DNA from 4 places in the Pseudoalteromonas sp. LC2018020214 genome. Region 4 is predicted to be linked to each of the others. Evidence: predicted binding sites of a transcription regulator. Region 4 holds the regulator's gene; each other region holds the start of a gene.
What was found. The regulator sigma-54, encoded in region 4, starts transcription at its own class of promoters, with help from an activator protein. The targets are predictions, from matches to a motif close to GTTGGCACGNNNNTNGNNT.
Positions count from the first base shown of each region.

Region 1 (7,785 bases), 170 kb from region 4:
AAATATACCCGTAGGATTGCCAAATTCGTCTTTAATTATCTCACCGCCTTCAGGTGCTTTTGTTTGGGCGGTAATACCAGCAAGTTCGAGCGCTTTTGAATTAACCCAAATGGCGTGGCTATCAACTCGAGAAAGCACCACAGGTCGATCGTTAACTACTTTGTCTAAATCTTTAGCCGTAGGAAAGCGTGTATCAGCCCAAAGCTCTTGGTTCCAGCCTCGTCCTATAATCCAACCTTGTTTGTTATCGGCAAATACTTTTAGTTTATTCGTTACTTCATCAACCGATTTTGCACCGCGTACATCAAGTTGCGATAAATTATCGCCAAGGCCAATAACGTGCCCATGAGCATCAATTAAGCCTGGTAATAAGGTATTACCGTGCGCGTCAATTAGCTTGGCATCTGGGTAGCTATCTTTAAGTGTATCGCTACCTAGTTTTACTACCTTGCCATTTTTAATAACGAGGGTAGTAAACTGCTGTACTTCACCTTGATATAAAGGGGTATAACCATTGGCGTTATAAATTACTTTTGTTTGTGCAAGAGTGTAACTAGAACTAGCGCAAAGGCTGGCTAGTATGAGTGGTTTGATTATTTTTTTGAGCGACATAAGGCATTATTTTTTATTGTTAGTGCGTTAACACTAGCAAACCCAACTTTATAATACCAATATGTGAGACAAATTATGATGAAGAAAAAAGCAGTAAAGCTAGAACATAAAATATCTAGCTTTTGAAAGGGTTTATTTACTAGCGTATAAACTGTATTCACTTAGCGTTAGCTTGCCGTCTTTGTCTTGATCGTAGCTTGAAAACCGAGACCACAAAGCGGGGTCTACAGCGGTTTCTGAACGTGTTAAAAAACCATCCTGGTTTCTATCAAGTTTTTCAAATTGCTCTGCAACATTGTTGCTTGCAGCAAAGCCTAATGTGCTAAAAATACTAAACGCAAAAAGCGCTATATAGCTTGTTTTTTTCATGAAAAATACTCAGTAGAGGTTATTGGTAAGGTAATTTTTAAATTCGATTAACGAAATTTGGTTATCTTGGTTTTTGTCCCATTTTACAAATGTGTTTAATAGTTGTGGTTGGGGATCAAGTTCGTCATGCGTTAAATAGCCACTTTTGTCGCTATCGAGGTGATCAAAGCGTTGCTTTACATCAAGTGCAGCGGCATCAAAGCTTAATAGCATTAAGATGCTTATAATAAGGGGAAATATCTTCATGGTGTTCCTTCCAAAAGATGTATTTAAAGTTTGTGGCTAAAATAAAGTGAAAAGGAAAAGCACTTGCCGTAATTTAACTCCCAACATTAAATCCTTTTACACACTCCCTCAGGGATTATGGCAAATGCTTTTAATTCCAGTTTACCTATAACAAGCTTAAGTAAAGCTTAATCAGTAATTACTCATTAAGGTTTAAAGCTTTCAAATTCTTTTTTTGAGACTTTTTCATCACCGTCTTCATCTAAGTCGGCAAATTGTCTCATTACTTCCTTGTCTTCCTTTGCTTCTGCAATTGATATTTGTCCGTCCATGTCTTTATCTAAGTGGGCAAAACGCACATTTGTTGGCGATGCAATTACGGTGGCACTAATTGCTAAAAACATTAATGAAAAAGCGGCTATAAGTTGTTTCATAATCACGTTCCTTATTAAATGAGTTTATTGAATAAATTTTTTGAATTCATCTAGCGACAATTGCCCATCTTGATTAGTATCAATTTGAGAAAAATTCTCGTGTAACACAGCATCTTCACCTGCTTCGGCTTCACTTAATGTGCCGTTACTGTCTTTATCAAGTTCGTTAAAAGTCGCGTGAACGTCCATTGCGTGTGCATTAGCGCCTAAAAAGCCTAAAGCCAGTAATGATGAAATTACTAAAATGCGTTTGTTCATAATTATTTCCTTATTGATTAAAGTTATTACTCCTATTACAAAAATGGTGCCAATAATAATTGTTGTTATTTTTCAACTGGTTATTGTTTTAGCTTTAAGCCAGTGAGAAGTTTTTACTGGGTTTATTGTAATTTTTGTGCGCCTTTTGCAACACTATTTAGTGAGGTTGAAAGGGAGTTTATTAAAATCAAAGAGTTACGTTGTCTCTATTTGGCGACACATTGTTTTGTAGTGCTGGCTGTTAATCGTATTAAATATAATTGCTGGTTCAGCTAGTGTATAAGGTAAGCACTTAATAATAGAACGCTTAACTTAAAAGGACTAAACGAAATGCCAGCAACCATAGCTAAAAAATACCAAGCAATGCTTAACTGGCGGCCTAATTTAATTGGGCAATTTGCAATGAGTATGCTGCTTTCGTTACTGCCGCTTTCTATAGTGGTGATCGTATTTTTAAATGCGCTTAATAAGCAATTAGCGGTTACTCAAAGTATTGTGAGTAGCAACTACCAAGTTACCAAATCGTTTAACACTTTAAAGCAAGAGCTCAACAGCCTTGAGCGCGCCACTAGGCAAAACTGGGTATTAAAAAGTGAATCGCTAGATAAGCTCATTGTCGATAAATGGCAATCATCCCTACAAAGCATTGATGAACTCAAATTTGTAAACACGAATAAGGAGTATATTCACCAATGGCAACGCTTATATACCACCTTACAAACCGCGCATGTAAAACTCGTTGAGCAAAAACAACAACAAGCTGAGCTATTTGTGCCAGTGAGCGATTTAGTTGCTGAGCTTACTTTATGGTTACGTGATAAAAACGAAGCGCAAATTACCAATAACCAAAATGAGCTTACAAGCCTGCAAGCGTCATTTATAAACTGGCTGGTGGCACTTATTCCACTGACTTTAATTGTTGGGGGAGGTTTTTTATGGCGCATAAGTGGGCGGCTAAAAGGGTTAACTACGGTTATTGATAAGCTTGGGCAGGGGCATTGGCAGCAAAAAATATCTGTGAAAGGTTCAGCTGAGCTTGTTGAGCTAGGAGAAAAACTCCAATGGGTACAAGAGCAGCTTCATATGCTTGAGCAGCAAAAAGATACTTTTTTACGCCATGTAACTCATGAGCTAAAAACGCCGCTTGCTTCAATGGTTGAAGGCACTGATTTATTAACTGATGAAATAGTAGGCCCAATTACCGCTGAGCAAAAAGCGGTGCTTGAGCTCATTAGCCAATCTATGGTGCGCCTTCGTACAATGATTGACAGTTTGCTGAGTTATAATGCGATTCGCACCAGTAAAGACAGCTTAAGCGAAGTTGAATTTAGTCTTCTTATTAATAAAATTAATAGCCATTTTGAGCATCGCTTAACTGCGCGTCAGCAAGCTCTGCAGTGGCAAAATACTTTACCTAACAAACCGCTTGCTTTACCTAGTGAGCTTATTGAGATGATTTTAATTCAGCTTATTTCAAATGGCTTAAAATTTTCAGAGGATAAGCAAAGCGTTACTATTAATTTAGCGCTTGAGCAAAACCAGCTTTGTATCGTTGTGATTGATAAAGGCTGCGGTATTAAAGAGCAAGAAAAAACTCAAATTTTCAGCGCATTTTATCAAGGTAAACACAGTAAAAATGTTACGCTGCAAGGCAGTGGACTGGGTTTAACTATTGTAAAAGAGTCTGTTGAACAGCTAAGAGGTACACTTAGTGTTGAGCATAACGAGCCACATGGTTGCCGGTTTTCAATTAAAATTCCCATAACAAAAAATCTAGGAGTTAATTAACATGCGCTTGCGTTTAATCGCTATTTTATGTGTGCTCAGTAGCAGCATGGTTATATCAGGTTGTGAAATTAATAATGGGCAAGAAGAGCGTGTGTCAATTACACCTGCACCTGTGGTCGATACAAAAAAAGCGAACGATAAAAACAGTAACCCTAGTCCAAAGCCTAGACCAAAAATTGAGCCAAGCTATCCTCCTGCAGAGCAGGTTATTGCATGGCATGCTAATCAGTGTGGTGGATTCAAATTGGTACCTAGCAAAGATGTTTTTACAGGCGAAAACGAGCTTAAACGCTTTTTTAAGTTCATGTGCTTAAACATAAATGATGATCCAAATACGGTAATGACTCAGTTGTTAAAGCTCGATCTTGCTTACTTTTGGCCTGATGACATAAAGCAATATTTATGGCTTCAAAAGCAGCAAGTAACTATGCAAATAAATGCTAAAAAAGAGCAGCAAGCACTTAATAATAAAATGCAAGAAACCCTCTCATCGTTAGCAACGATTGAGCAGCAACTTTTACTACGAGAAGAAACGAAGGAGCAGTAACGATGGCCGCAACTAAAGTACAAGGTGCAAAAGTATTACTCGTAGACGACGACGCTAGCTTATTAAAACTGCTCGCTATTCGTATCGAATCAAAAGGATACGAAGTAACAACCTGCGAAAGCGGCTTAACCGCACTACAAATACTTAAAAGCCAAGTGTTTGACGCCGTAATAACCGACTTACGCATGGATGAAATGGATGGTATGGCACTGCATCGTCAGCTGCAAAGCCGCTACCCAGCATTACCTGTCATTATGATGACAGCGCACGGCTCAATTCCTGATGCCGTAGAGGCAACTAAGCAGGGCATTTTTGCATTTATAACTAAACCAGTGGATAAAGATGAGCTATTTGACAGCCTTGCTAAAGCGATAGAAATTCATGGTGTTAACGCCGATGAAGCTGCACCTAAAAGTAATATAGTTACGCGCAGTGGTGCAATGCTGCACTTGTTAGAGCAAGTAAAACTACTTGGGCCAACGCAAGTTAATGTACTTATTTCGGGGGCTAGTGGTACTGGTAAAGAGCTACTCGCACAGGCGATTCATCAGCATAGCCATGTAAGCAGTGGCCCTTTTGTTGCAATTAACTGCGGTGCTGTACCTGGGGAGCTTTTAGAGTCTGAATTGTTTGGTCATAAAAAAGGCTCGTTTACGGGTGCAATTAAAGATCACCAAGGTTTGTTTCAACAAGCACAGGGTGGCACGTTATTTTTAGACGAAATTGGCGATATGCCGCTTAACTTACAGGTTAAGTTACTGCGCGTATTACAAGAAAAAACAATTCGCCCAGTAGGTTTTCAAGAAGAGATAGCAATTGATGTACGCATAGTGTCGGCAACACATAAAAATCTTCCTGAAGCTATTTTAAACCAGCAATTTAGAGAAGATTTATACTATCGCTTAAACGTAGTTAATTTAAAATTACCGCCACTGTGTGAGCGCCGCGAAGATATAAGCTTATTAGCACAGCACTTTAGTGCAAGCATTGCTAAGCGCATGAACCAGACTGAAAAACACTTTGCAAGCGATGCTATGCATGCACTTGTGCGTTACGACTGGCCAGGTAATATTCGCCAATTACAAAACGTAGTAGAGCAGGTTGTAGCATTAACACCGAGCGATGTTATTTCAGAGCATTTAGTGTTAGCTGCGCTAAATAGTAACGAAACAAACGTAGAACCATTATCACTAAACGACGCTAAAAAAGAGTTTGAGCGCGACTATGTAATTAACACTTTAAAAATGGCAGGTGGTAACGTAGCTGAAGGCGCTAAGCTTGCCAAGCGCAACCGCTCAGATTTTTATAAGTTGATTAAAAAGCATAATATTGATGTTGATAATTTAGGTTAAGGAAAAGCATGCAGTTATTTATGGTGTATTTAGGTGGCCGGATTCAAGGTTGCCACATTGAAATGCATGATATTCGTTTTGTAGTAGGGGAGAATATAGAGCAAACCTATTCAAAGTTAAAAAGCCAATGGGTAGGCGACAGAAGTAGTGTTCACATGGATAGCTACATGGCAATTAATCATATTGATGGCTTTAAAGTAGAAGTTGTTGATAGCTATGTGGAGCAAAATAAACAACTCTATTTTGTAAATTTAGGCGCTTACAGAAGTGATTCAATGGCTGAGCAACATGACTTTGCGCTGTATGTTGCAAGCAGTAGCCATGAAGCTAAAGAGCGAGCTAAAAACGATTTGCTCGCAGGGCTTAGTCATATTCATAACGATGATTTACATGATGTGGACGATTGCTTTGCCATTGATTTACTCGACAGCCAGCTAAACATTAAGCTCACGCCTAGTGGGCAAGCTCAAGCAATTAAACCAGATTGGTTTGGGTACCACGTACTTTAAATAAAGAGAGCGCTCTAAAAATATAAAGCAGGATTAAGAATCCTGCTCGTTTTGCTCATCTTTTTCGCTTTTAGCCGCCATTTTAAACGCCACAATAACCAACCCAAACATAGCAAACGGCAGTGCTGCCAACATGTATTCAACCACATTACTGTCTTGAAAATTTGCTTGTAGTAAAAAGTGACCCGCCACACACATCAAAATAACCACTAATAAAATGGGTAGTAACATGAGTTCTTTTTTTGATGAATGGTTTTTCATTAATTATGAGGCTATAGCTAAAAATAATGCGCCATTGTAATGAGCTTACTTAAGCTTGGCAAATACCGCAGAATTTTTTAATTAATGATATGATTAGCGTCAAACAATTGGGCAAGTGTTATTGGGAATAAAGTGAAAAGTAACTTAAAACAAGTTTACCTCGTTGGCGGTGCAGTGCGCGACAAACTGCTAAATATAAAATCAAAAGATAACGACTATGTAGTGATTGGGGAAACACCAAAAACGATGGAATCGCTTGGTTTTGTGCCAATAGGTAGTGACTTTCCGGTTTACTTACACCCAAAAACAAAAGAAGAATATGCACTAGGGCGCACAGAGCGTAAAAGTGGCAAAGGCTATACTGGCTTTGTAGTTGATGCCAGCCCAACGGTAACGCTCGAAGAAGATTTAGCAAGGCGTGATTTGACCATAAATTCAATGGCGCTTGATGAACACGGTAATATTATTGACCCGTTTAATGGCCAAACTGACTTACAAAATAAAACACTGCGCCACACCACTGAGGCATTTGTAGAAGACCCTGTTCGAGTACTGCGTATTGCCCGTTTTTTAGCGCGCTATGGCAGTGATTGGCGTATTCACCCAAGTACCTATGCATTAATGCGCGAGCTTAAAAATAAAGGTGAGCTAAATCATTTAGTACCTGAGCGCGTGTGGCTTGAAACCGAAAAAGCACTGGGTGAAAAGCACCCTGAGCTTTATTTTGAAGCATTGCAAGGCTTGGGTATTTTTCCAGAACTTGAGCGCATGGTTAATGTACCGCAACCGGCAAACCATCATCCTGAAGGGGATGTATTTGTGCATACTATGTTGGTACTTAGACGTGCAGCGGATTTGAATTTTAACTTAGAAGCACGTTTTGCTGCACTTACCCATGATTTTGGAAAAGCGCTTAGTTTTAAAAAGCATGGAAACCTACGTGGGCACGAACGCGAAGGTGTTGCAGTTATTGAGGCGTTTTGTGAGCGCTTAAAAGTGCCTAACCGTTTTCGCGATGTTGGTGTACTCACCAGTGATAATCACACCCTTTGCCACACGATTGATCAGTTAAGGCCGCAAACCATTCACAAGCTAATAGTGACTAACCTAAATGCGTTGGTACACCCAGAACGTTTTATAGCGTTTACCCAAGCATGCCAATGCGATGCACAAGGGCGTGGTGAAACACTGGTCGATAAGCCATACCCGCAAGCAGCTAAGCTGCGAGCAATTCATACTGAACTGCAAAAAATGGATAAGAAACAAGTAGTGCAAGATGCACTTAAAAATGGCAAAAAAGGCCCTGAAATAGGCGAAGAAGTAAAACTTGCAGAAATAAACTGCATTAAAGCATTTTTAGAACATGAGAAGTCCCAAGCGTAATAAAATTAGACTAAGTAGTGCGATACGCCTTGGTTTTTAGTCGCGTC
Region 1 is NZ_CP066804.1:850,927-858,711, forward strand. It holds gene JG479_RS03705 (amidohydrolase) at 1-612, opposite strand, end outside; gene JG479_RS03710 (calcium-binding protein) at 745-981, opposite strand; gene JG479_RS03715 (EF-hand domain-containing protein) at 991-1,227, opposite strand; gene JG479_RS03720 (hypothetical protein) at 1,413-1,640, opposite strand; gene JG479_RS03725 (EF-hand domain-containing protein) at 1,665-1,898, opposite strand; gene JG479_RS03730 (sensor histidine kinase) at 2,229-3,686, shown strand; gene JG479_RS03735 (hypothetical protein) at 3,688-4,233, shown strand; gene JG479_RS03740 (sigma 54-interacting transcriptional regulator) at 4,236-5,585, shown strand; gene JG479_RS03745 (DUF1543 domain-containing protein) at 5,594-6,094, shown strand; gene JG479_RS03750 (hypothetical protein) at 6,128-6,355, opposite strand; gene JG479_RS03755 (multifunctional CCA addition/repair protein) at 6,488-7,738, shown strand; gene JG479_RS03760 (hypothetical protein) at 7,744-7,785, opposite strand, start outside.
Region 1: the regulator sigma-54 is predicted to act here: its motif matches at 1,934-1,952, upstream of JG479_RS03725 (EF-hand domain-containing protein).

Region 2 (7,785 bases), 360 kb from region 4:
ACCTGTTTTGGTTGTATCTATATTTAATTGTAGTCCGAAGGAGTCTTTTACCGTTGCTAACACTTCTGATGTTGTAGCTGTTGCCGCTTGATAAGGGACTGCATTTCGAATATCGTCTGCATTTATGATCCCATCAGCTGGGATATCTGCAACTGATGGATCACCTAGCGGCTCGCCTTTATTATCTACTGGTTGAATAGAAACCGATGTCGCACTGGTATAAGTAATAATAAAGTCACTAGCAGGAAGTTCACTACCTTTACCGGGCTCTACAGTTGCAGTCATACCAGCATCACCAGTATTCGCTTGATACGCATAAGCGCCAACGGTAGGTATATTAAAAATATTACCCCCTAGCTGGCCCGTTGCATCCATACCCAATTTGTTTTGCTCGTTAAATGCATCAGCTATCGCTAAGCCCATTTGGCCAATTTGGTTTTGCGCAGGGACTAATATGTCATCTCTAAAAGCAAGTAAGCCGCCAATTTTGCCTTTAAGCTTACTTACATCAACTTCAAGCGGCACAGCTTTGCCACCATCAACATCAAGCGTGAATTCTTTAAAATTAGGATCAGGATCCCCTGTCATCGAAAATAAGTTAAATGCGCCATTTTGCATAACCACCGCTTCGCCTGTGCCCATAAAAACGAGTTTTTCGCCATTTGGACCATCAAGCGTTTCAATGTCTATTAGCTCTGATAAGTCGCGTATTGCTTTATCGCGTTCGTTATAGGTAGAGCTGGCATCTGCGGCGTTATTAGTGCCATTAACTGCTGCAATATTTTGATTTAGCGTGCTAATACTTTGAATGAGTGAGTTTGCTTCATCTGAAAATATTTCGAGCTGCTCGTTTACTATACTTTTTTGATCAAGCACGATGCCCGAAAGCCTATCCATTTGATCAATTAAGCTTTGCGCATCTGTCATTACTAATGAGCGAGCAACAGTAGATGAGGGCTGATTTAGCGCTTCTTGCACGTTATTAAATAAAGAGTTAATACCAGTCGAAAGGTTGTTCGACTCTTCAGAAAAAATAGTATCAACTCGATTAGCCTCAGTAATAAACTGATCGAAAAACGATTTATTAGAGGTGTCACGATTTAGCTGTGACTGAGCAAACTCGTTTAGTAATCGGTATGTTTCGCCTCGCCCTACTTGGTTGTCAACCATAGTAGTAAACTCTGTACGCTCACGCACATAGCCTTCGGTATTTACATTGGCGATATTTTTACTTGTCGTTTGCAGTAGCTCCGAGCTTGATCTAACCCCAGAACTGGCAATGTTTAATAAATTAAACGACATGTTACTCTACTCCTTGGCGGATCACGTTTGCCGCAATGTCTTTTAGCTGACTGCTATTGAGCACTTTTTTTATTTTGCTGGCGTAATTTGGATCGGTTGCATAACCTGCTTTTTGTAATGAATCTAAAAAGTCGTTTGGTTTAGCTGTATTTTGTAATGCTTCTTTGTAGCGTGGGTTTTGCGTTAAAAAATCAACGAAGTCGTTCACGCTGTCTTTAATTGAGTCGTAGGCTCTAAAGCTGGCTTGTTTTTTAACGGGTGTACCTTGCTCAAACTCAAGCGTTATTTTGCTTGCTTTATCGCCTTCCCAGCTTTTATCTGACTTAATATTAAATAAGTTATTTGAGCTGCCACCGTCACTTTTGTTAATAATGTGCTTACCCCAACCGGTTTCAAGTGCCGCTTGTGCAACCATTACCGCAGGATTTAAACCAATTTTTTGCGCTGCAGTTTTAGCGTGTTCCCACACTGAACTTACAAACTCTTCTGCATTTTTAAATGTTGGGCTATCGGTTTTAGACTCTGCAGTATCGACTTTAGGCTCAGCAATATCGGCTTTAGTACTCTTAACGATAAGATCGGGTTGCTTATTTTTTTGCTCATGAGGAAGAGCAGAACCGACTTGCGTATCGCTAAAAATATCGTTAGTTGTTCTAAGCACCGAGCCTGGCATAAAGTTTTTAGACTCAGGCGATAACTGCTGAACTATTAAATCGGCAAGGCCTAACGAGCCATTTGATGAAAGCTCTGTTGAAAGTTGCTGATCGTGCATTTCTTCAAAAAACTTTACGCCACTTGAATTAAATGGGCTGTCTTTGTCTTCAAATGCTTCGTTAGCTTTGCGCATTCCTTTGAGCAACATTTGCGTAAAAATAGCTTCAAATTGTGCGGCCGCTTTTTTGAGCGCAGCTTTAGAGGCATCAGTTGATGCATCGCCACTCGTTAAGGCTTCTTTACGAAGTGAATCTAAGTTGCCTAAATCAAAAAAGTTTTGTTTATCGAGATGATTAGTTTCCATCGGCTTTTTGACACAAAATGAATAATGCAGTTAAAAATGCAAAAATTAAGCCACTACCGATAAAACAAGGAAGATAAAAATAATAAACTTAAGTTGCTGTAAATAAAAAGCCCTAATTTCAAAAATATAGGGCTTAAGTAATACGTTATTTAATGGCCTGGGTTATTTATATAACAACTAACTGTCCGTTAATTGCGCCAGCTTCTTTTAGTGCTTCTAAAATAGCCATTAAGTCACCAGGCGCTGCGCCTACTTCGTTAATTGCGCGAACTAAATCGTCAAGGCTTACACCAGGGTTAAATACAAAGGCGCGCGAGTCGTCTTGGTTTACATCAATAATACTTTGCTGCGTGACAACTGTATCACCGTTTGCTAGCGGATTTGGTTGTGACACGTTTTGTTGTTCTGCAATTGTTACTGTTAAGCCACCATGAGTTATAGCCGCAGGCTGAAGCTTAACGTTTTTGCCAATGACAATTGTACCGGTGCGCGAGTTAACTATAATTTTAGCGGCCATGTCAGCTGGTTTAAATTCTAAGTTTTCAAGTGTCGATAAATACGATACACGCTGGGATGCATCGCGTGGTGCTATAACACGAATAGAAACAGAATCTATTGCTTGTGCGCTATTTGGGCCAACTAAGTCATTAATTGTTTTTTCTAGGCGTTTTGCCGTTGTAAAGTCTGGGCGGTTTAAGTTGAAGGTAATGTAATCGCCTTGCATAAATGGGCTTTCTACGGCGCGCTCAACTGTAGCGCCATTTGGTATACGGCCAACTGTAGGGGTGTTAATTACAACTCTACTGCCATCAAGGCCTTGTGCGCCTAAGCCACCGACAATTAAACTACCTTGTGCAATTGCATACACGTTACCATCTACACCTTTTAAAAAAGTTTGTAGTAAAGTACCGCCACGTAAACTGCCTGCACTACCAATAGAAGAAACCGTAATATCTATTGTTTGCCCGGGCTTTCTAAATGCGGGTAACTCTGCATGCACAGCAACAGCGGCAACATTTTTAATTTTAGGACTTTGAGTTGAAGGCAGCGTAATACCAAAGCTGTTCAACATGCCTCTAAAACTTTGTTGTGTGTATGAGTTTTGCTCGCCAGTGCCTGGTAAACCAACCACTAAGCCATAACCGACTAATTGGTTAGAGCGTACGCCTTCAACCATAGACACATCTTTTATGCGCTCAGCACTGGCAGTAAACTGCCAACCTAATAACACAACTAAACATAAAGCTTTAAGGCTATTCATGTTGTTACCCTCTAAAATGGAAACAGCGAACTGCTAAAGAAACGTGTAAGCCAACCAGGACTTTGCGCCTCTTGCGTTTGCCCTTTACCTGAGTATTGAATACGTGCATTAGCAATGCGGTTTGATTCAACCGTATTATCGGCGCTTACGTCTTGAGGGCGTACTAGCCCTTCTAAACGAATAAACTCTTCACCGGTATTAAGCGTTAGCCATTTTTCGCCGCGAATAACTAAATTACCGTTAGGTAAAACGCGCATTACATTAACCGAAATATCGCCCACTAAGCTGTTTGACTGGTTAGATTTTGAATCGCCCGTAAACGACGAATCACTACCAATACCAAACTGAATACTATCGCCACCTATATTTACAGGTAGACCACCTAAGCCAATCACTGGGTCTAAGCTTGCGTCAGTTTCTTTGTCTGTTTCTGTTTTAGCGGCTTTTGTTGCTTGAGTAGACTCTTGCAATTTAACCGTAATTATATCGCCAGTACGTAGCGCTTTTTTATCAGAATATAAGTCGTTTGATGTATGAGTATTAAACAATGAACCTGTGGCTACCAGCGGCTCTAGAATAGGCTCGGGGTACATAGGTGCGTAGTAAGGGTCGTCCTGCACTACCTCACTATTTTGCGTAGACATACAGCCACTTAAAAATAATGTGCCCGCTGCAAATAAAATAATATTACGCATAATTCCCCCTACTCTATTAAAGCTGTTGATTGATATAACTCATCATTTCGTCAACGGCCGAAATTACTTTTGAGTTCATTTCGTAAATACGCTGAGTTTCTATTAGATTTACCAGCTCTTCAGTCACATTTACGTTTGAAGTTTCGAGTGAGCCTTGAATAATACTACCTAACCCTTCAACACCAGGATTACCTTGTACAGGCGCACCACTTACAGCCGTTTCGGTATAAAGGTTTTGACCAATTGGCTCAAGACCCGATGGATTAATAAAGTCACTAATAGTCAGCTGACCAATTACAACGTTATCGGCTTGGCCTGCAACACGCACAGATACTTCGCCGTCTTGCGAAACCGTAATTGATTGCGCGTCATCAGGTACATTCATTTCTGGCTGAATAACGTAACCTGCGCCCGATGTTACAATTCGTCCATCGCCATCAGTAGTAAACTGACCATTGCGCGAGTAAGCAATATTGCCATCTGGTTGCAGTACTTCAAAAAAACCTTCGCCAGAAATCATCCAATCTAGTGAGTTTTCGGTGGTCAACATGTTGCCTTGCGTAAACTCTTTTTGGTTAGCTACAACTTTAGCACCCGCACCTAACATTAAGCCCGACGGCATTTCGGTATCTTGCGATGAACGACCACCCGGTTGATTAATATTTTGATAAAGTAAATCTTCAAATATAGCGCGGCTTTTTTTGTAACCTACGGTACTCGCATTCGCTAAATTATTTGAGATAACCGATATATCGGTTTGTTGAGCGTCTAGCCCAGTTTTACTGATCCACAATGCTGGATTCATAATCGTGTCCTCACTTTAAAGTTAAACTATGCGTAATAACTGATCTTGACGCTCGTCAATTTCTTCAGCTGTTTTCATTAATTTCACTTGTAATTCAAATTGGCGCTGGTGGCTTATCATGTCGACCATTTCGTGAACCGGATTCACATTCGACATTTCAAGCGAACCACTTAAAACTTTTACATTGGCAGAGGTATCTACTGTTACATTTGCTTTTGGTCTAAATAAACCGTCGTTACCTTTTTCGAGCTGTGAGCTATTTGCTTCTACCACTCTAAGCGTGTCGATTTCTTCTAAAAAGTTAGCGGGAGCGCCTTGTGGTCGAACTTGAATAGCGCCATCTTGGCTAAACCCTATTTTTTCGACTGGGACGGGTAAAATTACAGGTCCCCCTTCGCCAATAACTTGACGACCATGACTGGTTACAAGCATGCCTTGAGCAGTAACGTTTAACGTACCCACTTTTGTGTAAGCTTCATTACCGGAGGCATCTTGCACAGCAAGCCATGCGTTATCGCTCATTGCGATATCTAAGTCTCGCCCGGTTTGCACAATGCCACCCGATACCATGTTTGAACCCGGACGCTCTTGCATTGAAAATACACGTGTAGGCAAACCTTCGCCAAACGCTTGCATAGAACGCGCCTGGGCAAAGTCAGCTTTAAATCCTGTTGTATTTGCATTCGCCAAATTATTGGCTTTAAGCGCAAGCCCTTGTAGGCTTTGCTTAGCGCCAGAGGCCGCAATGTAGACCATTTTGTCCATAGTATCGACTCACATAAAAAATCTCTGAACTTATAAATGCAAAATAGGTGCCAGATTAAATTTGACGCAACATTGAGAGGTTTTTAGAAGGGCTTACAAAGAGGACTTACAAAAAAGGCTGCAAAAGTGCAGCCTAATATATTTAATGGGGTTTAGCTTATCGAATCTGCAAAATACTTTGCTGAATAGTTGAGTTAACTTCAAGCGCACGTGAGTTTGCTTGGTAATTACGCTGTGCAGTAATTAAGTCTACTAGTTCATTAGTAAGGTTTGTATTTGATTGCTCAAGCGCTGATGAATTGATCGATCCTAAAGTACCTGATCCTGGTTCGCCTGCAATTGGATCACCAGATGTTAAACTTTTTTTCCAAGCGGTATCACCGACTTGCTGTAAGCCTTGTGAGTTAGAAAAACGAACCATAGCGACTTGACCTAGAAAAGTTGAGTCACCATTACTGTAAGATGCAACTACTTTACCATCAGTACCAATATCAATACCGGCTAAACGGCCAACAGTAGCACCGTCTTGCTCAAGCGCTTTTACTTCAAAGTTACCTGCATACTGAGTGGGAACTTTATTACTGGTTCCCGCTTCATCACGCCAACTGACTGACACATCATCAGGAAAACTTGCACCATTAGTCAAAAGAGAAGTCAAACCTGTAGTCGCATCAGAAGATAAGTCTATATCATCAAAAGTTGTAGCCGGTGATGTTACATTAGGCAAACCTGCTGATGTAAATTCAAAAGTATCTATAGGAGTATGTGAACCTGCGACTGTTTCAACTCCATCTGTCCCAAAATTTTTCCCGTCTAAAGTTCCATAAACTTGCCATTGATTTGGTGTTGTCGTTGGGTCTTGCTTTACAAAGAAAAGCTGTAAAACATGTGGCTCACCTAATGAGTCATAAACTGTAGTTGATGTAGAACTATTATAAGAAGCACTCGTACTTGAATCAAAAGGAGTTACTGTAGGTTGAGTTTCTCGTGAATCTAAGTTAAATGATGAGTACACTTTACTTGTTGCGCGAGGAGAACCAGACGAATCCGGTATCTGTAATGGTGATGAAGTACTCAAACTTACTGATGTAGTGGCACCTGTAGCTTCATCAACAGGGAAACCTTGTAAAAAATTACCTTTGGCATCTACTACAAAATTATCTTCATTTAATTTGAATGCACCTGCACGAGTGTAAGAAAAATCTTGAGAACCTAAGTCTTCACTCATCGCGAAATAACCTTCACCAGTGATAGCCAAATCAAGTGAGTTATTTGTAAATTGCAGTGAGCCTTGATGAAACTGCTGTGCAACCATAGCGGTTTGAACACCATCACCATTTTTAGTCTTACCAGAGCTAAATACTGATGAAGCGTAAACATCGGCAAACTCAGCGCGTGACTCTTTAAAACCTGTTGTATTTACGTTTGCAATATTATTTGCAGTTACGTCTAAATCTTTTTGTGCGGCAGCTAGGCCGGTTAATGCAATATTGAAGCTCATAATTCACCTCTAACCTGTTAATCTGTGGCCTGCTGGCAGGCAAGAAATATTAAATTTGTTACGCGATTTCTGCAATGTCGGTTAACCTAACCGCACCTTCTTTGGTGTTCACAATGATGCCGCTTGAGCCGTTAATGTTTACACTTTCAATATTTTTGAAAGTTGCAATAGGCAAGCTAGAAAACTGGCCATTGGTACTACCTTGTGCCGATAATGTGTATTCCCCTTCAGGTAAACGCTCACCGCTTTCATTATTACCATCCCAAGCGAAGCGAACAGCGCCCGCAGGCTGAGAACCCATATCAATTGTTCTCACTAGCTGTCCTGAAGCGTCAGTTACACTAAGTGTTAAGCTTTCAACTGCACTTTCAGCAACGATAGACCCTTTAGCATCACCTGATTCATTTAAATCAACAGTATTTGACTCTAGTAAAGCCT
Region 2 is NZ_CP066804.1:1,033,063-1,040,847, reverse strand. It holds gene flgK (flagellar hook-associated protein FlgK) at 1-1,302, opposite strand, end outside; gene flgJ (flagellar assembly peptidoglycan hydrolase FlgJ) at 1,304-2,320, opposite strand; gene JG479_RS04460 (flagellar basal body P-ring protein FlgI) at 2,487-3,581, opposite strand; gene flgH (flagellar basal body L-ring protein FlgH) at 3,593-4,276, opposite strand; gene flgG (flagellar basal-body rod protein FlgG) at 4,293-5,081, opposite strand; gene JG479_RS04445 (flagellar basal body rod protein FlgF) at 5,103-5,846, opposite strand; gene flgE (flagellar hook protein FlgE) at 6,004-7,347, opposite strand; gene JG479_RS04435 (flagellar hook assembly protein FlgD) at 7,406-7,785, opposite strand, start outside.
Region 2: the regulator sigma-54 is predicted to act here: its motif matches at 5,883-5,901, upstream of JG479_RS04445 (flagellar basal body rod protein FlgF).

Region 3 (7,785 bases), 660 kb from region 4:
GGGCTAGATACCGGCGATATGCTACATATAAGCCGCTGCCCTATTAGCACAACAGAAACTAGCGCAAGCTTATATACAAAGCTTGCTGAGCTAGGTCCAGATGCGTTAATTGAAACCATTAATAAATTAGCTAATGGTGAGATCACCCCTGAACCTCAAAACGATGAACTTGCTAACTACGCTAAAAAGCTTTCTAAAGAGGAAGCTGATATCGACTGGTCCATGAGTGCGCTTCAAATCGAGCGAAACATTCGCTCTTTTAACCCGTGGCCAATGTGCTTTACCCAAATGGGTGGGCAAACAGTAAAGATTCATCAAGCGCAGGTTCTGCTGCAATCAGGTGATCCTGGGCAAATTTTATCAAGCGACAAAAATGGCGTAGTAGTGGCGTGTGGCGAACACGCTTTATGTATTACGCAATTACAGCCGCAAGGTAAAAAACCAATGGCAATTAACGACTTTTTAAATGGTCGTAGTGACTGGGTTACTCCTGGCACAATATTAGGCGAAAACAATGAGTAATGTTCCAAACGTACGAGCGCTTGCCGCTGAAACTTTATATAACGTAGTTGATAAAGGCGCATCGCTTAATCAAGAACTTCCATTTGCAAGCCAAGGCTTGCCGCCTAAAGATAAAGCGTTGCTACAGCAAATTTGTTATGGCGTTTTACGCTACTTACCGAGCCTTGAAAATTACTGCCAACACTTAGTAGAGCAGCCATTAAAAGGTAAACGTAGAATATTTCAGTTTTTATTATACGTAGGTATTTATCAACTGCAGCATATGCGCGTACCACCTCATGCTGCCATTTCAGAAACAGTTAACGCACTGGCTCAACTACGCGCTTTAGGATTAAAAGGGCTGATAAACGCCATTTTACGTAGCTTTCAGCGTCAACAAGCTGAGCTTGAAGAAAAAGCGAAACTTATTCCGGTATGTTTATACAACCATCCAAATTGGTTTATTAAACAGGTGCAAACAGCCTACCCAGATAGCTGGGAAGCACTACTTGAAGAAAACCAGCAACAAGCGCCAATGTGGCTTCGTGTCAATCAAGCCCAATTTAGCACGCAAGAATACAGCGACATGCTTAGCGCTAACGATATTGAACACACCTTAAACCCTGATTTTATTGATGGGATTAAGCTTGCCAAACCACGTGATGTATTTTCGTTACCTGAGTTTGATACAGGTGCATGTTCAGTACAAGATGCTGCAGCACAGTTAGCAGCCCGCTTTTTAGAACCTAAAGCAGACGACTATATTTTGGATGCCTGCGCAGCCCCTGGCGGTAAAACATGTCATATTTTAGAGCTTGCTGATGCAGATGTACTTGCACTAGATAGCGACTCAACTCGCCTTGAACGTGTTAAGCAAAACTTAACTCGTATTGGCTTAGGTGCAGACCTACAATGTGGCGACGCATCACAACCACATACATGGTGGGATGAAAAATTATTTGATCGTATTTTGCTTGATGTGCCTTGTTCGGCCACTGGCGTAATTCGCCGTCACCCTGATATAAAATGGTTACGTCGCGCATCAGACATCGAAGACTTAGCTAAGTTACAAAGCGATATTCTTGATAGCATTTGGCCACTGTTAAAACCAGGTGGCACATTGGTATATGCTACGTGTTCGGTTCTTCCACAAGAAAACCAACAGCAAGTTGCTAAGTTTTTAGCTAATAACGATGATGTAGAACATATACCTCTACACGAAAACGATACCGTAACAAATCCAGGTTTGCAGTTACTGCCCGGTGAAAGTGATGGATTTTATTACGCTAAGCTAGTTAAAAAAGCCTAATAGCCGTACACTAAATAGTTAGCCATTTATGAAACATTAAATGGCTATTTTTTTAATTAAATTATGATCAATACCACGGGTAAATAATGAAAATAATTATACTCGGTGCCGGGCAAGTTGGTGCTACGCTTGCTGAAAACTTAGTTGGCGAACAAAACGAAATTACCGTTGTTGATATAGACGGTAACCGATTACGTGAACTTCAAGATAAGTACGACTTACAAGGGGTTATGGGCCACAGCGCGCATCCTGATGTATTACGCCGTGCAGGTGCTGAAGATGCCGATATGATTATAGCGGTAACCAGTTCAGATGAAGTGAACATGGTTGCATGCCAAGTGGCATACAGTATTTTTAAAACGCCCACTAAAATCGCCCGCATTCGCTCAGAGCAATATTTAAAATACCGCGAAAAACTTTTTCAAAACGATGATTTACCAATCGATCATTACATTGCTCCCGAAGCACTGGTCACTAAGTATATTCGCCGTTTAATTGACTACCCTGGTGCCCTGCAAGTATTGCAGTTTGCTGATGGCATGCTCTCGTTAGTAGCCGTAAAAGCTTACTATGGCGGTTTACTTGTAGGTTATGCGTTATCTGCACTTAAAGAACACATCCCTAATGTAGAGACTCGTGTTGCCGCTATTTATCGTCAAGGTAAAGCAATAAAACCATTGGGTACCACCGTTATTGAAGCTGATGACGAAGTATTCTTCATTGCCGCTACAAAACATATACGCGCAGTAATGAACGAGCTACAAAAACTTGAACGTTCTTACAAAAAAATTATGATAGCTGGTGGCGGTAACATTGGGGCAGGCCTTGCCCGCTCACTTGAAAAAAACCACACCGTTAAATTAATTGAACGCAGTAAAGAACGTGCCGAGCAACTCTCAGAAATGCTCGATAATACGGTCGTTTTTTGTGGTGACGCATCTGATCAAGAACTGCTCTCAGAAGAGCATATTGAACAAGTAGATGTGTTTATTGCCGTAACCAATGACGATGAAGCAAACATTATGTCAGCCATGCTTGCAAAACGTATGGGCGCACAAAAAACCATGGTGCTTATCCAGCGTGGTGCTTACGTTGATTTGGTACAAGGCGGCGAAATAGATATTGCCATATCGCCACAACAAGCAACTATATCAGCGTTATTAACGCACGTACGCCGTGGTGATATTGTTAATGTGTATTCACTGCGTAAAGGTGCGGCAGAAGCCATAGAAGCGGTAGCTCATGGTGATGAAAACACATCTAAAGTGGTTGGTCGTGCGATTGCCGACATAAAACTTCCTGCAGGTACAACTATTGGCGCAATAGTACGTAATGACGATGTACTGATAGCCCACGACGATACAATTATTATGTCGGGCGATCATGTCATTATGTTTTTAATCGACAAAAAACATATTACCGTTGTAGAAAAACTATTCCAAGTAAGTGCTATATTCCTTTAACTAGTTACGCTAATTAGTTAATTTAAAATACAAAAAAGCCGCTGACTAAGGCGGCTTTAGTGGAGTATCTTCGAATATTGATTACTGTACTTTTGAAAACTCTTCTTTAGAGATTTCACCATTTCCATCAGTATCTAAATCATCAAAAATCTTTACAAGCTGAGTGTTAACCTTTGCTTCTTCCATTGTAATAGCACCGTTACCATCTGCATCAAAAGAGGCAAAATCTACTGCGGCATATGCTGCTGATGAAGATGCTAAAACGATAACTGCAAGTGTTGTATTTAATGTTTTCATAATAATATTCCTAGTAATATGGGAAGTCCTTTTCAAAGATCCCTGACTGTGAAAAATGTTTAATCTGAAAAGATTAATTAGTAATTAGCGAATTCTTCTTTAGAAAGCTCGCCGCTACCATCAGTGTCTAGCTCAATAAATTCAGCCATTAAATCTGTATCGACTGCCGCTTCGCTTGGGCTAATTGTGCCGCTACCATCGATATCAAGGCTGTCAAAATCTGATGCTGCAAATGCAGCTGAAGAAGATGCTAGTACTATAAGTGCTAATGCTTTATTTAAATGCTTCATAACTTAATCCTTCAATGTTCTATCAAAAAAATTGCTTCGTTTAACTTAAAACGTAATTTTTAACTTCCTTGTTATCCTCTTTCGTAAGCTCCCTTGCCTACTTAGGTTGTCTTTGGCAACTCAGGATAAATACTTTTTAATTAAGCTTCTGAAAATTCTTCTTTTGATAACTCACCATTTTGGTCAGTATCAAGCTCAGAAAACATGCTCATTAATTTTGCGTCTACTGATGCTTCTGCTTGGCTAATTGTGCCACTGCCATCTACATCAAGTGTGTCAAAATCTGTTGCTGCAAAAGCGGCTGAAGAAGATGCAATAGCGATAAGTGCTAAAGTTTTATTAATGCTTTTCATAATATGTATCCTTCAAATTTATGTGTGTGCGATTAAGTATTTCACTTTGAATCACGATTTCGTTCAGTACACCCTGACTATTACAACTTAAATGCCAACATTGAAAAGCCATTAACTTTCAATAAGTTAAAAATAAAACGTACAATAAGTAGGAATTTTCAGAGTCATTACTGTTGCCTTTTCGCAACACGCTTTAGAGGTAAAAAACTAAAGTTATTAAAAACAAATAGTTATGTTTATATAAAAAGATACATTTTAAAATATAGAGCTATAAAAGGAGGGATTTTAAAAAATAGTTAAGGTTAATTTTAACGAAGTAGCTATAACAACAAAAAACAAGCCATAATAAAAAACACGTAAAACATTGTTTTATTTGAATAATATTTTTAATTATATAAAAACAAAAAAATACTTTATAAATACCTCACGTAAAACGCCATTTTGTTGCAAATAAGCGAAAAACGATTTATTCAACGGTGGGCTCAAGCGCAGATGGGTCTATAAAATGCTCTTTCATAAAGGTTTTCATTTCATCCTCGCTTGCTAGTAGCTTAATTCCGCAGTGCACACCTGCGACATGCTCTTTAACACTGCAAATTTCACCTTCAAAATCTTTATCACTACTATTGAGTACGACAGTGCATTGCATATCTTTAATACCTTCAGCTTGCTGATCGCCTCTAATATCAAACATTACACCAGTGAGTGAAATATCCTTAATAAGGCCTTCAAGCACTCTATCGTCACTTATTTTTAGCTTTGCAGGTAACAAGGTAGGTATGCGTGTTTGCGAGCGTAGCGCAAATAGCTGCACTTGCTTAGGAAAGTTAATAAAGACGAGTTTAGCGGGATGAGAGGCTACTGACATAATTTGCTGGCGAAACGCAATAACTTGCCCGCCACTGCCTTCAATCAGTGCTCTTACAACAACCATTACACCATCACGTAAATAGTCACTCGCTGCAGGTAAACGCTTAGCATTGGGATAATTTAAAATAATAAACTGTTTATCGAGTAAACCAACTAATTCAGTTTTAACACGCTTACTGCTTGTAGGTGTTAATATTTCTAGGTCAACTAAGCTGCCTACACTTATATGCTTTAGCTTTTCTAAATTTGTTGGCATATCCCTTTCCCAATAGTTCGTAATTTAAAACTTAAGCCGCTCGTTTATCCACGCCAAAAAGTAGGCGTAAATAACACTAATAAAGTAAATATTTCTAAACGACCAAACACCATTGCAATAGTAAGCAACCATTTAGCACCATCGGTTATAGCACCATAATGCGACGCTACATCTCCTAAACCAGGCCCTAAGTTATTTAAACAAGCCGCAGTGGCTGAGAACGCAGTTATGTTATCCATACCCGTGCCCATAAGCGCTAACATAATAATAATAAATACCAGCGCATAAGCAGAGAAAAAACCCCACACAGCTTCTACTACTTTGTCTGGCAACGCCTTACGACCCAGCTTGATTGAATATATAGCCCGTGGGTGCACCAAACGATTAAGCTCACGCACACCCTGCAAGTAAAGTAAGAACACGCGCACTACTTTCATACCACCACCGGTAGAGCCTGCACAGCCACCAATAAAGCTCGAAAATATAAGTAAAATAGGTAAAAACAAAGGCCATGTTGAAAAGTTATCAGTAGCAAAGCCTGCTGTTGTACTCATTGAAACAGCTTGAAATAACGCCTGATCGAGGGTTTCATCGCCATTAGCAAATATTTCGTTAGAGGAAAGTACAGTAAAACAAATAACCACCAGCGCTAATTGAATACACAAAAACACCTTAAACTCTGGATCTCTAATATAAACTTGTATGTTTCGGCTCGCCACTGCGGCGTAATGCAGGGAGAAGTTAACAGCTGCAATAATTAAAAAGAACACACAAATAAAGTTAATTACAGGGCTGTCAAAGTGCCCCATGGAGGCGTCGTAAGTAGAAAAACCACCTATCGCCACCGTTGAGAATGCATGACATATAGCATCAAACCACTCCATTCCTGCAGCCCAATAAGCCAGCATACAAGTAATAGTCAACGACACATAAATATACCAAAGGTGCTTTGCAGTATCGGCAATTCGCGGGGTCATTTTAGAATCTTTTACAGGCCCTGGTATTTCAGCGCGGTACAACTGCATACCACCAACACCTAGCATTGGGAGTATAGCAACAGCGAGTACGATTATACCCATACCGCCAAACCACTGGAGTTGCTGGCGATAAAACAATACCGACTTGGGTAAATACTCAATACCGGTAAGTACTGTAGCGCCGGTGGTTGTTAAGCCAGAAAATGCTTCAAATACCGCATCGGCGAGCGATAAATTAGGTTCTTGTAAAAAGATAAGCGGCAAGGACGCAAACGCCCCAAGTACCAGCCAAAACAAAACAACAATTAAAAAGCCTTCACGTGCTTTTAAATCACCGTTTTCATGGCGGTTTGGGTAATAAGCCATCATGCCAATAACAACACTAAAAATAAATGCTAAAACAAAGGGAACACCACCACCGTCTTTGTATATTAAAGACACCAGTGCCGGAGGCACCATGGTAATACTAAACAGCGCAACAAGTTGGCCAAGAATTTTTATGATGGTACGAAATTGCATTTAGCTTGTCGCTTTTATTATTAGTAAATTCAGGCTGAGTAGTATCAACCAAATTAAATAGGGTCAGTATGCATTATATGCAATTTGTGTAGGTTATTACTCTTTAATAGTTAACTCAACTGCGCCGTGACTTAAATCAAAAATATCTTTGATTGCTTGCTGAGCTTCACGGCTATCGATTGTAATCACCCACTCAATATTAGCAGTAAATTGCTTATCAATATTAAGCACTTGATACTTTGTTTTTAATAACTGCTCAATCGCGCCTTGCATGCTGTACTCGCTACTCCCAGTAATTTCAACGCTGGGAACTTTAAGCACCGTTTGCAATTTTACTAATGCATTATTTAATGAGCCACCATAAGCACGTACTAGCCCGCCGGTGCCTAATTTTATGCCGCCAAAATAACGTGTCACCACGGCAGTGATTTCGCCAAGGCCCGAACCCACCAGCACATTTAACATAGGCTTTCCTGCAGTGCCATTTGGTTCACCATCGTCCGAAAAACCATAAACATGGCTGCCACCGGGGTTGCCTGCCACATGTGCCCAGCAGTTATGGCGTGCATCGCTATACTTTTCTTCAATGCTTTTAATAAATGTTTTTGCTGAATTTAAATCGGGGGTGTGTGCAATGTGGACTATAAACGTACTTTTTTTTATTTCTTCTTGATGAAAAACGTCAGCAGCAGGATATTTATATTCAGACATATTAAAAGCTCAATTAAAAATGGGGCCTAAAGGCCCCGATCATATGCATATTTTAACGTTTATTCGCTAACTCGTCTTTATAGAAATTAATCGAGTTCTAAATTACGCGTCATATTCTCTAGGCTATCTTCGTGAACAATAATGTTATCTTCAATACGAATGCCGCCAAATGGTTTAAATGACTCTACCTTTTCCCAGTTAATAAACTGCTTATTATCGGTTTGCGCTAAATCACTAAG
Region 3 is NZ_CP066804.1:18,066-25,850, reverse strand. It holds gene fmt (methionyl-tRNA formyltransferase) at 1-522, shown strand, start outside; gene rsmB (16S rRNA (cytosine(967)-C(5))-methyltransferase RsmB) at 515-1,810, shown strand; gene trkA (Trk system potassium transporter TrkA) at 1,897-3,273, shown strand; gene JG479_RS00095 (calmodulin) at 3,355-3,570, opposite strand; gene JG479_RS00090 (calmodulin) at 3,648-3,860, opposite strand; gene JG479_RS00085 (EF-hand domain-containing protein) at 4,001-4,213, opposite strand; gene JG479_RS00080 (flagellar brake domain-containing protein) at 4,680-5,339, opposite strand; gene JG479_RS00075 (TrkH family potassium uptake protein) at 5,384-6,835, opposite strand; gene JG479_RS00070 (YigZ family protein) at 6,932-7,546, opposite strand; gene pepQ (Xaa-Pro dipeptidase) at 7,633-7,785, opposite strand, start outside.
Region 3: the regulator sigma-54 is predicted to act here: its motif matches at 4,294-4,312, upstream of JG479_RS00085 (EF-hand domain-containing protein).

Region 4 (7,785 bases):
GCCATGGGCTCTTCAGCCCCTGAAATGATGGTTTCAGCCTCTGCCGCTCTAGCTAACAAAACCGACACAGCGGTTGGCAATGCTGTTGGCTCTAATATTACAAACATTTTACTTGTGTTAGGTATCACGGCTCTATTTCGCCCTCTTTCAGTTTCATCTAGTACGTTAAAACGTGAAATGCCATTAGTGATGCTCGTATCTTTAGCTACTTGGTATGTGTTCTCAGATAACTACTTTTCATTTAGTGAAGGTGTTGCGCTTTTAGTTGGCTTTATCGTATTCATCGGTGGGTTAATCATTGTATCTATGCGTGCAAAAAACCAAGATGACCCATTTGTCTCAGAAGCCTGCGACGATGTACCAAACGATGTACCTACTAAAAAAGCGGTATTTTGGTTAATTGTCGGCATGATACTCCTGCCGGTTAGTTCTCATTTTTTAATCGGCTCAGCTGTTGATATTGCTAAATACTTCGGCTTAAGCGACTTAGTCATTGGTTTAACAATTATTGCCATTGGTACTAGCTTGCCTGAACTTGCCGCCTCGGTTGCAGGTGTACTTAAAAATGAAGATGATTTAGCACTAGGTAATATTGTTGGCTCAAACATATTTAATATTTTAGCTGTATTACCTCTAGCAGGTATTATTAATCCTTCAGCAATTGATCCATCGTTAGTAAGCCGAGATATACTAATTATGATTGGTGCAACACTTGCTCTTATTATTATGTCATTGAACTTTAGAGGCACCCAGCGTATCAATAGGGTAGAAGGCGGCTTATTGCTAATAGCGTTTTTGGGTTACCAAGGGTATATTTTTAGTCAAGTAGGGTAAATGATGGCAACGCTAAACTTTATTGAACAAGGCCTTCGCGTTTTAGATGTTGAGCGCCAAGCACTTAGTGATATTGCACAATATGTAGATGAAAATTTTCATAATGCGTGCCAATTAATGTACGATTGTGAAGGCCGTATTATTGTCATTGGCATGGGAAAATCAGGCCATATTGGCAATAAAATAGCGGCAACCCTTGCAAGTACTGGCAGCCCAGCGTTTTTTGTTCACCCTGGTGAAGCAAGTCATGGTGATTTAGGTATGATCACTAAAAATGACGTGGTTATGCTTATTTCTAATTCAGGGGAAACCAGCGAAGTTTTAAATATCATTCCGGTTTTAAAACGACTTGGTGCCAAAATGATAGCAATGACTGGCAATACACAATCAACCATGGCGACCCTTGCTAATGTACATGTGTGTATTAAAGTAGAAAAAGAAGCCTGTTCATTGGGTCTAGCCCCTACATCAAGTACCACTGCAACGCTTGCGATGGGCGATGCCATGGCAGTTGCATTATTAGAAGCTCGCGGCTTTACAGCTGATGACTTCGCGCTATCTCACCCAGGTGGTAGTTTAGGCAAGCGCTTATTACTTACTTTAAAAGATGTTATGCACAGCGGCGCAAATACACCTATTATTGATGTTTCACAAACAGTTAAAGATGCCCTAATAGAAATGTCAGCTAAAGGGTTAGGTATGACAGCCATTGTTGATGAAAATCAGCAACTCGTAGGGTTATTTACCGATGGTGACTTACGTCGCATTTTAGAGCAAAGAATTGACATTCATACAACACAAATAGATGTTGTTATGACTAAGTCATGCACTACAGCTACACAAGATATTTTAGCCGCTGAAGCGCTCAATATTATGGAACGTAAACGTATAAATGGCCTAATCGTCGTCAATGAGAAAAACCAACCTATTGGCGCATTAAATATGCAAGACCTATTAAAAGCAGGAGTGTTATAAATGCAATTTGAAGAACTCTATCAACCGCTGAGCGATGATGCAAAAGCACGCGCTAAAAAAGTAAAACTACTTATATGCGATATTGATGGTGTATTTTCTGATGGCCGTATTTACCTTGGCAATCAAGGTGAAGAGCTAAAAGCATTTAATACAAAAGATGGTTTTGGCATTAAAGCACTTATAAACAGTGGCTTTGAAGTAGCTGTTATTACTGGTCGTCATTCACAGATAGTACAACAACGTATGAGCAGCTTAACCGTACAGCATATTTATCAAGGCCAAGAAAATAAGCTCATTGCCTATCAAGAATTAAAAGATAAACTCAACCTTAGCGATGAACAAATTGCTTATATTGGTGATGACGGTCCTGACATGCCTGTTATGGAGTTAGTAGGCTTTGCCGTTGCAGTAAATGATGCCCACCCACTTATTAAGCGTTTGTCACATTATGTAACGCAAATGCCTGGCGGTTTTGGTGCTGTGAGAGAACTCACCGATTTGCTCATGCTTGAAAATGGTAAAACATTGACTACACAAGGCACTAGTTCATGAATGCAGCGCGCATAATATTAAGCGTTTTATTCATTAGCTGTATGGTTTGGCTTTGGTACCCTTATTTTACACAAACAAATATTGTGCCTCAGGCTGAGCCTGAAGTTGTTGCTAAGCCTGATTACATAGCTATTGAGCTCAAACAGACAGCCTATGATGAGCAAGGTAAAATTAGCCACAAAGTCACTGCGGCTAAAATGGAGCTATACCAGCAATTAGGTTTCACGTTTTTCGAAAAACCCATTTTTACTTTATATAACGAACAACAAACGTGGCAAATAAATGCAGACGAAGCAACATTATACGAAGATAAACAATTAATTTTAGAAGGTAATGTGGTTGCCAAAAATTTAACCGATAACGCCATGATAGACAAAATCAATGCTGATAATATTCAGGTAGATATAAAGCTATTAACAATGCGTTCGGAGCAACCCGTCATTATCACTGGACCGAATTTAAAAATCACCGGTAAAGGCCTAGAAGCCGACTTGAAAACCGAAGTGATAAAACTAATTAACCATACGCGAACCATATATTATGACCAATAAAATATTAAAATCACTTATAATTCCTACACTTATACTAGCGTTTAATAGTAGTGCTGCAGAACAAAACACGCAACCTGCTGCCAATCAAATTTCAATAAGTGCCGACAAGCAAGAAGGTCAATTAAAAGCTAATGTGGGTATTTTTGAGAAAAACGTTGAGATTATTCACGGTAATCGCCGCATTACAGCCGATCGCCTAGAAGTACACAAACGTGATGAACTTGGTGATAATAAACAATTATTAATTGCCACAGGTAGCCCTGCGCACTTTGAAGAAAAGCAATCAGATGGCACGACTATGAGCGCCAGTGCTGACGAAGTGCGTTATGATGTATCTAAGCGTTTTTTAACGCTTGTTGGTAATGCACAAGTATCGCAAGCGGGACAAAAAATAAATGCTAAAAGCATTACCTACGATATAGAGCAGCAGCTAATCAGTGCCGAAAAAGATGAAAACTCAACTGACCGCGTTCACACAATTTTAGTACCGATCGAAACTAAAAAAAGTAAAAAAGGCGATAAAGGTCAACCATGAGCACATTAAAAGCAGAACTATTGGCAAAAAGCTATAAAGGTCGTGAAGTTGTAAAAAACGTCGGCCTTGAAGTACAAGCTGGCAGTATAGTTGGCTTACTTGGCCCTAACGGTGCTGGTAAAACAACGACTTTTTATATGATTGTAGGGCTTGTTCCTAGCGACAAAGGTAAAATATCTATTGATGATAACGATATTACTCTTTTACCTATGCATAGTCGTGCTAGATTAGGCATAGGCTACTTACCACAAGAGTCATCGATTTTTAGAAAGCTGACTGTTTATCAAAACTTAATGGCCATTTTAGAAACGCGCAAAGAACTAAATAAACAAGCCAGAGAAGACACGCTCAATAACTTATTAGATGAATTTAGCATACAACACATTCGTGATAGCCAAGGTATGGCATTATCGGGTGGAGAACGTCGTCGTGTAGAAATAGCACGAGCGCTGGCAGCAGATCCTAAATTTATACTACTGGATGAACCGTTTGCCGGTGTTGACCCTATTTCGGTATTAGATATAAAGAAAATAATAGAACATCTTAAAAATCGTGGGATTGGTGTCTTAATTACCGACCATAACGTAAGAGAGACCCTTGATGTTTGTGAAAAAGCCTACATTGTTTCTCATGGGGAGCTGATTGCATCAGGTACTCCAGAACACGTATTAAATGATAAAACAGTACGCGATGTTTACTTAGGCGAGCAATTTAGGCTGTAACATTTACGCCATGTCTTTAAGCATCTGCTAGTATTAATTATAACAACATAAAAGGATTGTTAGAGATACATGAGGCAATCACTACAGCTGCGCATGGGCCAGCAACTTACAATGACTCCACAGTTGCAACAAGCTATTCGTTTGTTGCAACTCAGTACATTGGATCTCCAGCAAGAAATACAAGAAGCTCTCGACAGTAATCCACTATTAGAGGTTGAAGAGGCAGACTATTCTGAAGACGCTGCTGGTAAAAACGAGCAAAAAGCTGATACCGATGACATAACTGTTAGCGCATCTGCTGATGATGCTCCGAGCGAATACGAACAAGATACTGGTGAAGCACTTGCAAAAGACACGCTAAGTGACGACATGGCTATGGATGTTAGTTGGGATGAGTACATGAGTGCCGCCCCAGCAGCCTCATCAGGTCCAATGCCTGAAGACGAATCAATATACCAAGGCGCCTCTACTGAAACGCTCCATGAGTATTTAATGTGGCAATTACAACTAACGCCATTTAGCCCTACCGATGAAGCCATCGCTATTGCGATTGTAGAGGCCGTCGATGATTCAGGTATTTTAACACTAAGCTGCGAAGAGATTTTAGAAAGCTTTAATCAAGAAAACGAAGATGATAACGAAGATGATAACGAAGTTGAACTTGATGAAATTGAAGCGGTATTAAAACGCATCCAACTGTTTGATCCTGTTGGTATTGCTGCACGTAGTTTACAAGAGTGTTTGTGTATTCAGCTTAATCAATTTGATAAAGAAACACCTTACATTAATGAAACGAAAATGATTTTAACCGAGCATATTGATCTATTAGCAGCTCGCGACTATCGTACATTAATGAAAAAAACTAAGCTCAAAGAAGAAGAGCTTAAAGAAGTAATGACACTAATACATACTCTCAACCCAAAACCTGCAGATACTATTGTAAGGGAAGAATCTGAGTATGTTATTCCTGATGTGTCAGTTAAAAAAATTAAAGGCCGCTGGGTTGTCGAATTAAACCCAGATAGCATGCCTAAAATTCGTGTTAATAGCCAATACGCGGCAATGTCTCGCACTGTAAAATCAAGTGGTGACAGCCAGTTTATTCGCTCACATTTACAAGAAGCTAAATGGTTTATTAAAAGCTTAGAAAGTAGAAACGACACGCTATTGAAAGTTACTAATTGTATTGTTAAGCAACAACAAGGCTTTTTTGAACATGGCCCTGAAGCCATGAAACCAATGGTTTTAAATGATGTCGCTGAAATGGTAGAAATGCACGAATCGACAATTTCACGCGTAACTACTCAAAAGTACATGCATACACCCCGTGGTATATTTGAGCTTAAATACTTTTTCTCAAGCCATGTAAGTACTGAAAACGGTGGTGAATGTTCATCTACAGCAATACGTGCGCTTATCCGAAAATTAATCGCAGCAGAAAACTCAGCAAAACCATTGAGTGATAGCAAAATAGCGGATATATTGGCTGAGCAAGGAATTAAAGTAGCAAGACGTACAATCGCAAAATACCGCGAATCTCTTGCTATTCCACCGTCAAATCAGCGTAAAAGTCTGATTTAAGACGCTAAACTAAGAGGGTAATGCTTATGCAACTAAACTTAACTGGTCGTCACGTAGAATTAACCGATTCACTAAGAGACTATATTAATACTAAATTTGCGAAGCTTGAAAGACACTCTGATCATATAAATAATGTTCATGTCATTCTCGATGTAGAAAAATTAAATCAAAAAGCAGAAGCCACAATACACGTAAGCGGTGCTGAGCTATTTGCCTCTACAGAACATCAAGATATGTATGCCGCTATTGACTCGTTGATCGACAAGCTCGATCGCCAAGTAATCAAACACAAAGAGAAGCTTGCTCGACACTAATATGATGAAATTAAGTTCACTTATATGCCAGGACTGCAGCAAAGCTGCGGTCCTTTTTAATAGCAAAAAAAGAATTTTAGAGTTCATTAGCGAACTTGCTCACGACAAACTTCCGTATTTACCGCAACAAGATATTCTTAATGCTTTAATGAGCAGAGAGAAATTAGGTAGTACAGGTATAGGGCGTGGCATTGCTATTCCTCATGGAAGAATGAGCGGTGCAGAAGAGCCTTTGGCTTTAGTGCTCGTTAGCGAAACTCCAATAAACTTTGATGCAATCGATAATCGCCCTGTTGATATTTTTGTCGCACTCATCGTACCAGATGGCGATAACCAGCAGCACTTAAAGACTCTAGCAACCATTGCTGATAAACTAAACAACAAAGATTTTTGTAAACAGTTACGCAGTGCAAAATCTGATACTGAGCTTTACCAAGTTATTGTCGATCAATCATAGTTTTATAAAGGGTGTTAAATGGAGTTAATTATCATAAGCGGTCGTTCTGGTTCTGGAAAGTCGGTTGCTTTGCGCGTTGTAGAAGATTTAGGTTATTATTGCGTTGATAATATTCCAGTAAACCTACTACCTTCATTAGTTCGCAGTGTGTCTGATAGCTACGATAAAATTGCTGTTAGCATTGATGTGCGCAACATCCCTAAAGAACAAGATGAATTTAACGATATTCTTGAATACTTGCCTGGCTTTGCAAACCCTACGTTGTTTTATTTAGATAGCGACGATCAGACATTGATCAAACGCTTTTCAGAAACACGCAGATTACACCCACTATCAATAGACTCGTTGCCGCTTGATTTAGCCATCAAAAAAGAAAAAGAATTACTTGATGTATTAACCACTCGCGCCGACTTTATGATAGATACGACTGATTTAAGTGTTCATCAACTCGCTGAATCTATTCGTGAAAAGATTTTAGGTAAAAAAGATAAGCAACTGATTGTCACATTTGAATCATTTGGTTTTAAACACGGTATACCAAAAGAAGCAGACTACGTATTTGATGCACGCTTTTTACCAAATCCACACTGGGAACCAGAGTTGAAGCCTTTAAATGGGTTAGATCAACCGGTTAAAGACTATTTAGCTAATCACAGCATAGTGCAAAAATTCACATGGCAAATTCAAACATTTGTACAAACGTGGTTACCGCATTTAGAAAGAAATAACCGCAGTTATTTAACCATTGCTATTGGGTGTACAGGCGGGCAACATCGCTCTGTGTATTTAGCGCAAACTATCGGTGAAAGTTTTGCAATGACACATCCCAATGTAAAAATTCGCCATCGCGAGCAAGAAAAATAATATAGCTGAATAATCACCTGTTCAGCTTAGGTAGAGTAAGTTATGCATTGTGAAGATACCTTTTTAATAAAAAACAAATTAGGCTTACACGCCAGAGCAGCTACTGTGCTTGCGCAATTAGCAGTACAATTTGATGCGACAATCACATTATTCCAAGATGACAAAGAAGCCGCAGGCGATAGCGTACTTGCATTAATGTTACTTGAAAGTAGCCAAGGAAAAGAAGTTAAAGTTGTTTGTAAAGGCCCTGATTCTGAGCAAGCTTTACACGCTGTTGGAGAATTAATAGCACAACGCTTTAATGAACAAGAATAACCTGTTTTATAAAAACAATATTCGCATTACTAATGCTTCAATTAAAACAGACATATAAAATAAATAGGTTAGTAACGCCAGTTAA
Region 4 is NZ_CP066804.1:677,444-685,228, reverse strand. It holds gene JG479_RS02935 (calcium/sodium antiporter) at 1-834, shown strand, start outside; gene JG479_RS02930 (KpsF/GutQ family sugar-phosphate isomerase) at 838-1,809, shown strand; gene kdsC (3-deoxy-manno-octulosonate-8-phosphatase KdsC) at 1,810-2,361, shown strand; gene lptC (LPS export ABC transporter periplasmic protein LptC) at 2,358-2,912, shown strand; gene lptA (lipopolysaccharide transport periplasmic protein LptA) at 2,902-3,447, shown strand; gene lptB (LPS export ABC transporter ATP-binding protein) at 3,444-4,169, shown strand; gene JG479_RS02905 (RNA polymerase factor sigma-54) at 4,239-5,750, shown strand; gene hpf (ribosome hibernation promoting factor) at 5,777-6,064, shown strand; gene ptsN (PTS IIA-like nitrogen regulatory protein PtsN) at 6,069-6,521, shown strand; gene rapZ (RNase adapter RapZ) at 6,540-7,385, shown strand; gene JG479_RS02885 (HPr family phosphocarrier protein) at 7,428-7,700, shown strand.